One region of the Streptomyces sp. NPDC026062 genome, then DNA from elsewhere that is predicted to be linked to it. Evidence: riboswitches for the same ligand, from Rfam matches in the RefSeq annotation. Region 1 holds a riboswitch; the other holds the start of a gene.
The links. Region 1 has a riboswitch for cobalamin ahead of ACZ4LX_RS09125 (ABC transporter substrate-binding protein). Riboswitches for the same ligand answer to the same signal wherever they lie in the genome.
Positions count from the first base shown of each region.

Region 2: linked by a shared signal. The riboswitch ahead of ACZ4LX_RS25530 (ribonucleoside-diphosphate reductase subunit alpha) and the one ahead of ACZ4LX_RS09125 (ABC transporter substrate-binding protein) in region 1 are both predicted to bind cobalamin.

Region 1 covers NZ_JBVHOQ010000007.1:232,485-239,811, reverse strand. Annotated here, with positions in the region: gene ACZ4LX_RS09130 (FecCD family ABC transporter permease) at 1-470, opposite strand, end outside; gene ACZ4LX_RS09125 (ABC transporter substrate-binding protein) at 467-1,507, opposite strand; cobalamin riboswitch at 1,571-1,757, opposite strand; gene ACZ4LX_RS09120 (acyl-CoA dehydrogenase family protein) at 2,152-4,053, opposite strand; gene ACZ4LX_RS09115 (hypothetical protein) at 4,221-5,510, shown strand; gene ACZ4LX_RS09110 (carbohydrate kinase family protein) at 5,694-6,626, opposite strand; gene ACZ4LX_RS09105 (ABC transporter substrate-binding protein) at 6,893-7,327, opposite strand, start outside.
Region 2 covers NZ_JBVHOQ010000030.1:47,812-55,138, forward strand. Annotated here, with positions in the region: gene ACZ4LX_RS25525 (GNAT family N-acetyltransferase) at 68-580, shown strand; adenosylcobalamin-variant (AdoCbl-variant) riboswitch at 648-745, shown strand; gene ACZ4LX_RS25530 (ribonucleoside-diphosphate reductase subunit alpha) at 899-3,277, shown strand; gene ACZ4LX_RS25535 (ribonucleotide-diphosphate reductase subunit beta) at 3,277-4,293, shown strand; gene ACZ4LX_RS25540 (hypothetical protein) at 4,317-4,529, opposite strand; gene ACZ4LX_RS25545 (GlxA family transcriptional regulator) at 4,611-5,585, shown strand; gene ACZ4LX_RS25550 (family 20 glycosylhydrolase) at 5,690-7,327, shown strand, end outside.

The DNA of each region.
Region 1 (7,327 bases):
AAGGCCCCGATGAACGCCCCGGCCGACAGGGAGACCGCTCCCCCGCCGACGCCGAGGACGACGACCACGACGGCGCCGGTCGAGGCTCCCGAGGAGACCCCGAGGACGAACGGGTCGGCGAGCGGATTGCGCAGCAGCGACTGCATGACGGTGCCGCAGACCGCGAGTCCCGCGCCGCAGACGGCGGCGAGCAGGGTGCGCGGCATGCGCAGGTTCCAGATGATGCCGTCACGGATCGGGCTGAGCCGCGACTCACCGGCACCGAGGTGGGAGGCGACCGTGGACCAGACGTCGGCCACGGAGATCCGGGCCGGGCCGATGGTGACGGCGAGGGCGACGGACAGGAGCAGCAGCAGGATCCCGCCGGCCCACAGGAGTCCGCCGCGCAGGCCCCGCAAGCCCCGTCGGCCGGGCCGGGGGTGCGTGCCCGCGTACGCGGGCGGCGCCGCGGCCTGTTCGGTGTCCGTCACCCCGCGAGCCCGAAGGCGCGCAGCCCGGCGGCGACGCGCTCCACGCCCTCGACGGTCCGGATGGTGGGGTTCATGGCTTGGCCGCTGAGCAGCACGTAGTGCTTGTCGCGGACGGCGTCCATGTTCTTCGTGGCGGGGTTGGACTCCAGGAAGGCGATCTTCTTCGCCGCGCTCTCGGCGGTCTGCGACTTGCGGGTCAGGTCGCCGATCACCAGTACGTCCGGGTTGCGGTCGGCGACGGTCTCCCAGTTGATCTGGGGCCACTCCTCGTGGGTGTCGTCGAAGGCGTTCTTCGCACCGAGCTCCCGGGTGATGATGCCGGGCGCCCCGCAGCAGCCGGCCAGGTACGGAGCCTCGGAGTTGGCGAACCAGTACATCAGTGAGGCATCGGAGGCGTCGATGTCTCTCGTCGCCTCACGAACCCGGGCGCGCAGCCCGGCCACCAGTTCCTCGCCGCGCTCCGGTACGCCGAACACCTTGGCCAGGTCGCGCACTTCGCCGTAGACGCTGTCCATGGTCAGGGCGCCGGTGCGGACACCGTCGCCGTCCTTGCTGTTGTCCTTGGCGGTGCAGTCGGCGGGCGAGACATAGGTGGGGACACCGAGTTCCTCGAACTGCTCGCGGGGGGCGACTCCGCCCTTGGCGAGCGTCGACTCGAAGGAGGCGCTGACGAAGTCGGGTTCCTGGTCCAGGACCTTCTCCGACGAGGGGCGGTTGTCGGAGAGCCTCGGGACACCGGCGTTGGCCTTCTCCAGCCCCTTCAGTACGGGGTCGGTCCAGGTGGCCGTGGCCGCCAGCCGGTCGGCGAGGCCGAGCGAGAGCAGGATCTCGGTCGATCCCTGGTCGACCGGCACGGCGCGCTCGGGGGGCGCGTCCACGGTGACGGTCCGTCCGCAGTTCGTCAGGACCACCGGATAGCCGTCGGCTCCCCCGGACTTGGCTGCGGAGCCGCCCGAGCCGCCGCCGCAGGCGGACAGCAGGATCAGCGCGGCGGTGAGCAGGGCGAAGGAGCGGGCGGGGCCGGCTGTGGGCGGCACGGAGTACCTCGGCGTCTCTGGGCCCATGCGCGGGGCCCTGTGTACGGAGTTCCGCGGCCCGGTACCGGGCCGTGGGTGCCAGCAGGTCTTCGGACTCGGGTTCACGCGGACGGGACGCCTTCCCGGGAAACCGTGGGTCTCCCAGTGGCCGTGGCCCCGCCCGTCCCCCTCACCGCTGCGCGTCAGTTCCGGATTCACACCGGATTCCCTGACTCCTAGGTGGAGTTCGACTGGCTCCGGGCACGCTACCACGACCCTCTGCGCAGCTCAGCTGCAGTGTGGGTCCGGCCAGGGAAGCCGGAGGTGTGCCGTACGCACGCCTGTGACCGGCCGTGCGGGTCCAGCCCGTACGGACCGGGGCGGTGCCGTACGCACGCCTGTGACCGGTCGCGGGGGTCCGGCCCGTGGGGCGCCGGGGCGGTGCCGTACGCACCGCCCCGGCGCGGGACCGGCCAGGCAGCGTTTCTCCGGCTACGCCTTGCGGCGAACCGATTCGCCAACCTGGCCGTGTGCTCCCTCACACCACCGTGAGAGCACAGCCGCGGTACCCCAGAAGGCCAGCAGGACTCCCCGGACGCCCAGACACCGGACCGCGTCCGCCGCCCGGCGCGGCAGCACGGCGGCCGACTGCCTCGGTGTGCCCGTCATCGCGTCCTCCCGGCGGGTTCCTGGGTTCCCGTGGTGTTCCAGGAAGCGCCCGGGTCGTCGTACGCGTCCATGTAGCCGGCTCCCGCGATGGGCCAGTCGGCGAGCAGTTCCCCGGGCAGCGCGAAGGAATCGGCCAGCTCGGGCAGATGACCGCTCACGGCCGCGACGAGCTGCTCGATGGCATCGGTGAGCCCGTCGACCTGGCCGGCGGTCAGATGGCCGGCGGCGAGCAGATCTCCGCTGTCGCGCGCGACCCGGCGCAGCGCGAACAGCCGGGCCAGTTCACCCAGCCGCTCGCGGGCCGCTCCCGCGGGCAGCTCCGCGATCGCGGTCTCGTACGCGTCGGCCGCCTGCCGGACCGCATGGGCCTCGGTCCCCCGCAGGGCGGGCCCCGAGGCCGCGTTCCAGCGTTCCAGCGGGCCGCCTTGCGGCACCCGGGCCAGCCGTGCGGCCGCCCTGTCGAACCAGATGTGTTCCGCCTGCGCCAGGAGCCGGCGAAGGAAGCGCAGATCGGTGAGGTCACCGTCCGGCGGGCCTGCGGCCGGTTCCTCCCGCGTCGCGCGTGCCGCGTCGAAGAGCAGTCCGGCGGCAGCCCGCGTGTGGATGGCCAGGTTGTCGCCCTCGGCGGTGATGGCGCCCTCGATCCCGGTGACGAGTTCGGCCATCCCGTTGTTCTCCAGCAGTCCCTGGGCGCCGCACCGTTCCCGGCACTCGACCATCACCGACCGGGCCTGCCAGGTGATCCACCCCTTGGCGATGTCGACCAGCCGCTCGGCGGCCTCCCGCTCCGCGGGCGGCCGCGTCGCCACCTGTTCCCAGCGGTCCAGAGCACGTCGGTGCAGCAGGCTCATCGCGTAGACGGTGGCCATGGCCTCGGCGAGCGGACCGTGGTGGCTGCGGTGGGCGATCACCGGCACCGGAGGCGCCGAGCGGCTTCCGGAGACGAAGCGGTGGCCTCCGTAGCGGACGGCGATGGCCAGCGTGACCCGTGCCGAGCCCACCGCGCTCGCGCTCATACAGATCCGGCCGGTGGTGACCCGTGCGATCGAGGTGAGGAAGCGGCGCCGGTGTCCTGTGGTGTCGCTGCGGAACACCCCGTCGTCGCCGACCCGCCCCTGCGCGCCGCCGAGCAGCGCGCCGCGGTCCACGAAGACCTGGTCGAAGGAGGTCAGGCAGTGGTCCACCGGACTGCCCATCCGCGCGGGCAGCAGGCGCACCCTCACCCCGGGCAGGGTCCGGGAGGCGTCGGTGAGCGGCACAAGGAGCAGGAAGACCCCCTGGTCCACGCCGTCGACGATCAGCCGGGCGGCGACGAGTCCCGACTTGGGGCCGCCGGCCGGACTGGTGTTGGGCATGAACTTCTGGGCGCCGGAGTGCGGGGTGTGCACAACGAACCCGTCCCGGTCCGGGTCATAGGTGGCGGTCGTCTCGACGGCGACCGCGTCATTGCCGTGGGCCACCTCCGTACAGAGGAAGGTGCCGACCCGTCGCAGGTCGAGATAGTCCGACAGATCGCGGGGGCTGTCGGCGTCGTTGTCCAGGAGGCTGCCGAGGAAGAGGTTGTAGTGAATGCCCGCGACGGTGGCGAGTGCCGGGTCCACCGGGGCGATCCATTCGTGCAGAGCGGCCAGGGCTCGTGGGTCGGCGGCCGGGCGGGCGGCGCTGTCCAGTGCGCTGTTGAGCCTGCGCAGCCGCGCGTGGGCAAGGGCGAGCCGCTCCTCGGGGGCGAGGCCGGGAGGGGGGCAGACGGGCCGGCGGAACGGATCCGTGGCGACGAGCCGGCGCCAGAAGCCGTGCTCGCGCTGGGCGTCCGGACCGAGGAGCGCGGTGGTGAGCGGGCCGGCGAACGGCCGGGTTCCGGCTCCCGAGGGTCCGGCGCTGCGGAGAAGTGTGGTCATACAAGCGGGAACGATCGGAAATCGTCCAGGACACCCCGCAGCCTGCTACAAAAATCGATTCTCCCCTGCCCGGCGGGGTCTCCGACGCCACCCGCCCGGCCACCACTCGTCACCCGTATGCAGTAATTCGCCGCGCTGTGCGGGCGTCCAGGACATCCCCTTGGGGCATGGAACGGCACCCCGACGAGTCGGCAGCGACGGACGAGCACGCCGAACTGGAGGCCCTGCGCGCCCGGGTGGCGCAGCTGGAGATCCGGGCCACGGGCCGCTCCCGGCCTCGTGTGCGTTCGTTCTTCGCGGTCCTGCTGATCCTGGTGGCGGCTGTCCTCACCCCGTTGAGCATCGTGTCGAGCTGGGCGAGCGATGTCGCGGGGAACACCGACCGCTACGTGAAGATGGTGGAGCCGCTGGCCTCCGACCCCGATGTGCAGGCGGCGGTGACCACACGCGTCACCGATGCCGTCATGGTGCATCTGGACATCGACGCGCTGCTGGCGGACGTCGCTCCGGCCGACCGGCCCGTGGTGGACAAGGCACTCCGCAGGCTCGGCGACCCGCTGACCGCCGGCATCACGAACCTCGTCCGCGGCACCGTGGAACGGTTCGTGGCCGGCGACGAGTTCGCGCGGGTGTGGAGCAGCCTCAACAGGTCCGCCCACTCCGCCGTCGTGAAGGCGCTGACCGGCGAGGGCGGCGGCGCGGTGAAGCTGACCGACGACACCGTCACCCTGGACCTCGCCCCGGTCATCGACCGGGTGAAGCAGCGTCTCGTCGACCGGGGCCTGACGGTCGCGGGGAGGATCCCGGAGATCCACACCGACTACACGATCCTGACCTCGGACTCGGTCGGCAAGGCCAAGCAGGGTTTCCGGGCGCTCGAACTCCTCGGATTCTGGCTTCCCGTGGTCACGCTGGTGGTGGCGGCGGGCGGGGTGCTGCTCGCGGTACGCCGCCGGCGGGCACTGGTCACCGCGGCGCTCGCGGCAGCGGCGTGCGCCGCCCTGCTCGGGCTCGGGCTGTGGGCAGGACGTGCCTTCTACCTCGACAGCCTCCCCCCGGACGTCTCGCAGCCGGCTGCGGGCGCTGTCTTCGACGCGCTGGCCGGCTATCTGCGGGCCGGGGTCCGGCTGGTCGTGACGGTCGGCGCGGTGGTGGCGCTCGCCGCCTGGCTCACCGGCGCGGGCCGGGCCGCGACCCGGGTCAAGGCGGTGTGGAGCGGTGGCATCGGGGCCGTCCGGGAGGCGGCCGGTGTCACCGGCGGTCCGGTCGGCAGATGGGTGCACCGGGCGAGGCGGCCGCTGAACTGGACGGTGGTCGTGGCGGCTGTCGCGGTGCTGGTGGCGTGGGACCGGCCGACGGGTCTGGTCACGGTGTGGATCGCCCTGTGCGCCCTGTTCGTCCTGGCTGTCGTCGAGTTCCTCGACGACAGCACACCGCGTCCGGCGGCACCTGCGTAGCCCCGCCGCCGGGACCGCCTTGTAATGCCCGAGTAACGGGCGGCCCGTACAACGGTGCCGTGCCGGTGACAGCTGGGCGGTGAGGGGTGGGCAGCATCTCCGGAGCCACCGCTCCAGCATCTCCTCGCCGGCGCATCGGCGGTGCCGCCGTCCCCGTGGGGGGTGACGGTGGCACCGCCGCGTTCACATCCGGCCGAGTGCCGCGTCCAGTTCGGCCAGGTCGGGCGGGTTGGCGCCGGCCCTGGCGACGGTGACGGCCGCCGACGCCGCCGCGTGCCGCAGGACGTCCCCCATCGTGGCCCGGTCCACTGCCCGCAGCCGCTCCCGGCCGGCGGCGCCGAGCAGTCCGTGTGCGGCGAGTGCGTGCAGGGTGCCGGACATGAAGGCGTCCCCCGCGCCCACCGTGTCGACGACCTCGGCCGGCGGCGCGGCGACGGTCACCGGCCCGTCGGGCAGGACCGCACAGGCTCCGTCCGCGCCCCGGGTGACGAGGACGACGGCCGGGCCGGTGGCGAGCCACCGCTCGGCGGCCTTCACCGGGTCCTCGCCCGGATACAGCCATTCCAGGTCCTCGTCACTGGCCTTGACCACGTCGCTGAGCGCGACACAGCGCTCGGCCCTGCGCACGGCGGCCCCGTGGTCCCCCATCAGCTCCGGACGCACATTGGGGTCGTAGCTGACGGTCGCGCCCGTCCGCAGCGATTCGACGGCCGCGACGACGGTGGCCGCTCCCGGTTCCATCACGGCCGCGATCGACCCGGTGTGGAGGTGCTGGGGCGCCGTGTCCGGCCGGACCGCGCCGAGCGTCCAGGTGATCTCGAAGGTGTACGCGGCCCTTCCGGTGCTGTCCAGGGCCACGGCGGCGGACGGGGTGGGGGCGGTCGCGCCGTCCGTGCGGACATCGACCCCGGCTCCGGTCAGGTGGTCGCGGATCAGCCGCCCGTTGTCGTCCGCCCCGAGCTGAGTGAGCAGCGTCGCACCGTGTCCGAGCCTGGCCAGGCCGTACGCGACGTTGGCCGGGCTGCCTCCCGGATGGACCCGGTCGGCCGTGTCCGGCAGCCGGACGATGTCCGCGACGCATTCACCGATGACCAGCAGGTGCTGTCTGTCGAGCATGAGGGTGATGTCTCCCGTGGTGCGATGGCGTGGGCGTCCTGACAGCGGTGACCGCCGGCGAACGCGCGGAGCCGGTCCTGCCGTGTACGGACCGCTCCGGCGCATCCTGGCAGAGGTCACTGTCCGCGCACCCGTGGAGCCCGGTCCCGCCGCGCACGGACGGATCCGGCCACTGCCGGGGCGGCCCGCGCCAACACCCGTGGCCGTACGTGACGCCGGCGCCGCGAACGTCGGGGCCGGGGGCCCGGGTGCGCCCCGTGACTCGGCTATGCCTCCAGCGCGTCGGCCACGAGCGCCAGGAAACGCGCATGGGCGTGCGCGCTGCACACCGGCTCGGGGTTCCAGGGAACCACCCGCGCCGAGCGCTCGATCGACGCCCAGTGCTCGTTGGTCCGGAGCTCGCCGAGCGGAGTGGCGTGGGCCCGGACGTCGGCGAGCACGATGTCCGGGCGCAGCTCGGCGGCCTGCTCCCAGCCGACCGTCGACCAGTTCGCTCCGGGCCCCTCGGCGGGTTCCACCAGGCCGAGGCCGAGCCCGGCCAGCACCCGCAGCTCGGGCCACGTGCGGGGACGGGCCAGATGCGCCTGCTCCTGGCCCGCCGGGGACAGCGCGAGGACCCGCGCCGCGCCGGGGCCCCCGGTGCGTGCGCGCAGCCGCTCCCGGGCCGCTTCCAGCTCCTGGACGGCCGCCGCGGGCTCCTC
Region 2 (7,327 bases), on a different contig from region 1:
GCCTCTTCGCGCGTGCCGCCGAAAACCCCTTGCGGCCCCGGCCCGTGGATGCGGGAGACTGCCGCCCATGGACATGACGATCCGGCCGGTCGAGCCCGCCGAGCACGCGCTCCTCGGAGAGATCACCGCCGAGGCCTACCTCGGCGACGGGCTCCTGGACTACGGCGCCGACGACCCGTACCTCGTGCGACTGCGCGACGTACCCCGCCGGGCCGCCGAGGCCGAGGTGCTGGTGGCCGCCGACGCGCGGGGCCGCGTCCTGGGCGGGGTCACCTACGCCCCGCCCGGCAACCCGTGGGCCGACATCGCCTCGGCGGACGAGGCCGAGTTCCGGATGCTGGCGGTCTCCCGCGAGGCCCGTAGCGCCGGGGCGGGCGAGGCGCTCGTACGGGCCTGTATCGACCGCGCGCGGAGCACCAGGGGCGTCACGGGGATCGTTCTCTCGACGCAGCCGGCGATGCTCGGCGCCCATAGGATCTACGGGCGCCTCGGCTTCGTACGGACCCCCGAGAAGGACTGGAACCCGATCGCCGGCCTGAAGCTGCTGACGTACCGCCTGGAGCTGCATCCTCCGGTGTGAGAGCAAGCACGACACAACATGTGGGGGCTGCCTCATCCGGCAGCCCCCACATGTATGCTCATGCTCGCTGTCGCCGCAGGGAAATCCGGTGCGAATCCGGAACTGTCCCGCAACGGTGTGTTCGGTGCGCTTTTGCGCACCCGGAGTCCGAGCTCCTGCCGACAGCGCATCCGGCTCGACCGATCCGGATGCCCAGACGTCCGGGCCTCGTGGATGGGCCGGTGGACGCCGCACGGAGTGCCGCCCTGCCCCGGGCCCCGCCCCGCCCGGCTGCCCCGCTCCCCGAAGGCCCCGAGCCGAGCGAGGGAGAGCACCACCGTGACCATCGCGCCAGCCGATCCGGTTTCAGCGGCCGCATCAACGGGAACCGCGAGCGACGGACCGGGAACCGTACTGCTGCGGACCCTGACCGACCTCACCGCCGATCTGCCCGACACCGACCCCGGGCGCGTCGCCGCCGCCGCGCTGCGCGGCCGCAACGCCCGGTCGGACGAGGCGGAGCTGCGCTCGCTGGCCACCGAGGCCGCAGCGGGTCTGATCTCCGAGGACCCCGCCTACTCCCGGCTCGCCGCCCGTCTCCTCACCCGCACCATCGCGGACGAGGCGGCCGGGCAGGGCGCGACATCGTTCTCCGCGTCGGTCGCCGTCGGACACCGCGAGGGCCTGATCGCGGACCGCACCGCCGAGTTCGTGACCCTCCACGCCGCCGCGCTGGACGCCCTGGTGGAGCGGTCGCTCACCGACGGCGCCGACGACCGCTTCGGCTACTTCGGCCTGCGCACCCTGCACAGCCGCTACCTGCTGCGCCACCCGATCACCCGCCAGGTCATCGAGACGCCGCAGCACTTCATGCTCCGCGTCGCCTCCGGACTGGCCGAGGACACCTCCGCGCGCGCCCTGGACGAGGTCGCCGCGCTGTACGGGCTGATGAGCCGGCTGGACTACCTGCCCTCCTCCCCCACCCTCTTCAACTCCGGCACCCGTCACCCGCAGATGTCCTCCTGCTACCTGCTGGACTCGCCGCTGGACGAACTGGACTCGATCTACGACCGCTACCACCAGGTGGCGCGCCTCTCCAAGCACGCGGGCGGCATCGGTCTCTCGTACTCCCGTGTCCGTGCGCGCGGTTCGCTGATCCGGGGGACCAACGGGCACTCCAACGGCATCGTGCCGTTCCTGAAGACGCTCGACGCCTCCGTCGCGGCGGTCAACCAGGGCGGCCGGCGCAAGGGCGCGGCCGCCGTCTACCTGGAGACGTGGCACGCGGACATCGAGGAGTTCCTGGAGCTGCGCGACAACACGGGCGAGGACCAGCGGCGTACGCACAACCTCAACCTGGCGCACTGGATCCCGGACGAGTTCATGCGCCGCGTCGACGCGGACGGCACCTGGTCGCTGTTCTCCCCGGCCGACGTGCCCGAACTGGTCGACCTGTGGGGCGACGAGTTCGACGCCGTCTACCGTGCGGCCGAGGCCAGGGGCCTGGCCCGCAAGACCCTGCCGGCCCGTGAGCTGTACGGCCGGATGATGCGGACGCTGGCCCAGACCGGCCAGGGCTGGATGACGTTCAAGGACGCCTCCAACCGGACCGCGAACCAGACCGCCGAGCCGGGCCGCGTCGTGCACTCCTCGAACCTGTGCACCGAGATCCTGGAAGTCACGGACGACGGCGAGACGGCCGTCTGCAACCTCGGCTCGGTCAACCTCGGCGCGTTCGTCGGGGGCGGCACGATGGACTGGGAGCGCCTCGACGCCACCGTCCGTACCGCCGTGACGTTCCTCGACCGGGTCGTCGACATCAACTTCTACCCGACCGAGCAGGCCGGCCGGTCCAACGCCCGCTGGCGTCCGGTGGGGCTGGGCGCCATGGGTCTCCAGGACGTCTTCTTCCAGCTGCGGCTGCCGTTCGACTCCCCCGAGGCCCGCGCCCTGTCCACGAAGATCTCCGAGCGCATCATGCTCGCGGCGTACGAGGCGTCCTGCGACCTCGCGGAGCGCTCGGGCCCGCTGCCGGCGTGGTCCGAGACGCGTGCCGCCCGAGGCGTGCTGCACCCCGACCACTACGACACCGAGCTGAACTGGCCGGAGCGCTGGGACGCGCTGCGGGCCCGGGTCGCGACGACCGGGATGCGCAACTCGCTGCTCCTGGCCATCGCGCCGACGGCGACGATCGCCTCGATCGCCGGTGTGTACGAGTGCATCGAGCCGCAGGTCTCCAACCTCTTCAAGCGCGAGACGCTCAGCGGTGAGTTCCTCCAGGTCAACGCGTATCTGGTGGACGAGCTGAAGAAGCTCGGCGTGTGGGACGCGCGCACCCGGGAGGCGCTGCGCGAGGCCAGCGGCTCCGTGCAGGGCTTCGCCTGGATCCCCGAGGAGGTGCGGGCGCTGTACCGCACGGCGTGGGAGATCCCGCAGCGCGGCCTGATCGACATGGCGGCGGCCCGTACGCCGTTCCTCGACCAGAGCCAGTCGCTGAACCTGTTCCTGGAGACGCCGACCATCGGCAAGCTCTCCTCGATGTACGCGTACGCCTGGAAGCAGGGACTCAAGACGACGTACTACCTGCGTTCCCGCCCGGCGACCCGGATCGCCCGTGCGGCGTCCGCCGCCCCGATCCCGGAGCAGGCACCCGCGCCCGACGCGGACGCGATCGCCTGTTCCCTCGAAAACCCCGAGTCCTGCGAGGCATGCCAGTAATGAGCTCCACCCCTGAGAAGAACCTGCTGGACCCGGGCTTCGAACTGACCCTGCGGCCGATGCGCTACCCGGACTTCTACGAGCGCTACCGGGACGCGATCAAGAACACCTGGACGGTGGAGGAGGTCGATCTCCACTCCGACGTCGCCGACCTCGCCAAGCTCTCGCCGGGCGAGCAGCACATGATCGGCCGGCTGGTCGCGTTCTTCGCGACGGGCGACTCGATCGTCTCCAACAACCTCGTGCTGACGCTGTACAAGCACATCAACTCCCCCGAGGCGCGGCTGTACCTGTCGCGGCAGCTCTTCGAGGAGGCCGTGCACGTCCAGTTCTATCTGACGCTGCTCGACACCTATCTGCCCGACCCGGACGACCGGGCGGCCGCGTTCGACGCGGTCGAGGAGATCCCGTCGATCCGCGAGAAGGCGCAGTTCTGCTTCAAGTGGATGGACTCGGTCGAGAAGATCGACCGGCTGGAGACGAAGGCCGACCGCCGCCGCTTCCTGCTGAACCTGATCTGCTTCGCGGCGTGCATCGAGGGGCTGTTCTTCTACGGCGCGTTCGCGTACGTCTACTGGTTCCGCTCGCGCGGTCTGCTGCACGGCCTCGCCACGGGCACCAACTGGGTGTTCCGTGACGAGACGATGCACATGAACTTCGCGTTCGAGGTCGTGGACACCGTCCGCAAGGAGGAACCGGAGCTCTTCGACGACGCCCTCCAGCAGCAGGTCACCGACATGCTGAAGGAGGCCGTCGAGGCGGAGCTGCAGTTCGGCCGCGACCTGTGCGGCGAGGGCCTGCCCGGTATGAACACCGAGTCGATGCGCCAGTACCTGGAGTGCGTCGCCGACCAGCGGCTCACCCGGCTGGGCTTCCCCGCGGTGTACGGATCGGAGAACCCGTTCTCGTTCATGGAGCTCCAGGGTGTCCAGGAACTCACGAACTTCTTCGAGCGCCGCCCGTCCGCCTACCAGGTGGCCGTCGAGGGCACCGTCGGCTTCGACGACGACTTCTGAGGAGACTCCCCCGGGCGGCGTCCTCAGACCCTCGCCCAGCTTCTGACGTACGGACGCCGTGCGGCCCTCGCGGGCTGCGCGGCGTCCGCCGCTTGCGGGGGTTCGGCGCTCCGGGCGTATTCCGCTTCCCGGAGCTCGCGGTCGATGCGGCGTTCGCGTGCGATGCCGAGCAGCGCCGGCAGCAGCACGAGTGCGATAACAACGGATATGCCCAGGCCGTTCAGGAATGTGTTCATGCCTCTACTGTCGTCGGTTCCGGCCGGCCCCGGCAGTGGCAGGACTGTCATAGAGCATCGAATTACTGCCATACTGGAGGCATGCTGAAAAATGTCGCCGCCCTGCTGCTCGACGAGGTCCATCCCTTCGAACTCGGCGTCCTGTGCGAGGTTTTCGGACTCGACCGCAGCGACGAGGGCCTGCCGGTGCACGATTTCGCCGTGGTCTCCGCCGAAGGTCCGGTCCTGCGGACCCACGCCGGGTTCACCCTCAGCACCCCCCACGGCCTCGACCGCCTGGAGGAGGCCGACCTCATCGCCGTCCCGGCGGGCAGCCACTTCATGGACCGGGAGTATCCCGAGGAGGTCCTGGACGCGTTGCGCAGGGCCGTGGACCGGGGGGCCAGGGTGCTGAGCGTCTGCTCGGGGGCGTACGTCCTGGGCGCGGCCGGCCTCCTGGACGGCCGGCGCTGCACCACGCACTGGCGCCACGCCACCGAGCTGGCCCGCCGCTTCCCGCAGGCGATCGTCGAGCCGGACGTGCTGTACGTGGACGACGGCGCGGTCATCACGTCGGCGGGCACGGCCGCAGGGATCGACGCCTGTCTGCACCTGGTACGCCAGGAGTACGGGATCGCCGCGGCCAACACCATCGCCCGCCGCATGGTGGTGCCGCCGCACCGCGACGGCGGGCAGGCGCAGTACATCCAGCGCCCGCTGCCCCGCAACCGCTGCGACACGGTCGGTGACACGCTCGCGTGGATGGAGCGCCACCTCGACCAGGAGACGACCGTCGAGCAGCTGGCCGCCCAGGCGCACATGTCCCCGCGCACCTTCGCCCGCCGCTTCCAGCAGGAGACGGGCACCACGCCCTACCGCTGGCTGCTGCGCCAGCGGGTCCTGCTGGCGCAGAATCTGCTGGAGACATCCGACGAAACGATGGACACGATCGCCGGCCGGACCGGCTTCGGGAACGCCGCCGCGCTCCGCCACCAGTTCGTACGTTCGCTGGGCACCACGCCGAACGCGTACCGGCGGACCTTCCGGGGCCCGGCCGAACTGGGCGAAGTCGCCTGACCGTCCGAGGATCCGACGTCGGATGATTCGTCCAAGCTCTGTCCTCTCCTGTCCATGGACCGGGCCGAGGAGCGCACGCCAGGGTCGGGCGCATGGACATCCGGATGACTGGACGAAGGACCATCGGGGCCGTGGTGGCGGCGCTCGCCGCCACCCTGCTCCCCCTGCAGAGCGCCGCGGCGCGGGACGGAGCCGCCGCGGCCCCGCCGCCCGAGGTGCTGCCCTCCCTGCGTCAGTGGCAGCCCGGCGAGGGGGAGTTCACGCTCACCGACCGGGCCAGGATCGTGCTGGACGGGGTGCGGGAGCAGCGCACAGCGGCCGACGCGGCACGGTTCGCGGGCGAGCTGGCCGGGAAGGCCCCGGTGTCGCGGGGCAGGGCCCGCTCCGGTGACATCGTGCTGCGCCAGGACCCGTCGCTGAAGGGCTCGCTGGGCGCGGAGGGCTACCGCCTGGACGTCGGCGACCGGGTCACGGTCACCGCCGCGACGTCGACCGGTGTGTTCTACGGCTCGCGCACGGTGCTCCAGCTGCTCAACGACGACGGCCGGGCCGCGCGCGGTTCGGCGACCGACGTGCCCGCGTACCGCGAGCGCGGGGTCGGGGTGTGCGCGTGCTACATCAACGTCTCGCTGCCCTGGTTCGAGCGGCTGATGAAGGACATGGCCTCCCAGAAGCTCAACCAGCTCTGGATCGAGGCGAAGGTCCGAAGCGACACCGACCCGGAGTCGGCGTTCTGGGGCTACTACACGAAGCCGCAGGTCCGCGCGCTGGTCGCGATGGCGAAGAAGTACCACATCGACCTGGTGCCGGAGATCAACTCCCCCGGCCACATGGACACGTACCTGGAGAATCACCCGGAGCTCCAGCTCAAGGACAGGGACGGGGTCGCGTCCCCGCCCCGGCTGGACATCTCGCGGCCCGAGGCGCTGGCGTACTACACCTCGATGGTGGACGAGGCCCTGGAGGTGTGGGACACCCGCACCTGGCACATGGGCGCCGACGAGTACATGATCGGCTCCTCCTACCCGGACTATCCGCAGCTCCAGAGTGCCGCGACCGCCGCGTTCGGTGCCTCGGCCACCCCCGACGACCTCTTCGTCGACTTCATCAACCAGGTCAACGCGCATGTGAAGGCCGGCGGGCGGTCGCTGCGGATCTGGAACGACGGACTCGTCGGCCGCAACGGTGTCGTCCCGCTCGACCGTGACATCGCCGTCGAGCACTGGCTGGGCGGCGGCGCCATCCAGCAGCCGTCCGCGCTGCTGGCCGAGGGCCGGCCGGTGATGAACTCGGCGTACGCGCTCTACCTGGTGCGCGGCGGCTACACGATGAAGACCCGGGAGCTGTACGAGAGCGACTGGACGCCGCTGCGCTTCGAGGGCCAGACGCTGTCCGCCCCGGCGGCGAACCTGACCGGCGCGAAGATCAGCCTGTGGCCGGACAGCGCGGCGGCCGAGACCGAGAACGAGGTCGAGGCGAAGGTGTTCATGCCGCTGCGCTTCCTCGCGCAGGCCACCTGGGGCGGTCCGAAGCCCAGTGGGACGTACGCCGGTTTCGAGGCGCTCGCCCGGCGGATCGGGCACGCCCCCGGGTGGGAGAACACCGACCGCACCCCGCTGGCGGACGGTACGTACCGGCTGACGGCGGGCGCGAGGGCGCTGGCGCCCGGCGCGGACGCCGGGGTCTCGCTCGTCCGGGACCCGGAGGCGGCCTGGACGCTGACGGCGACCTCCGACGGGTAC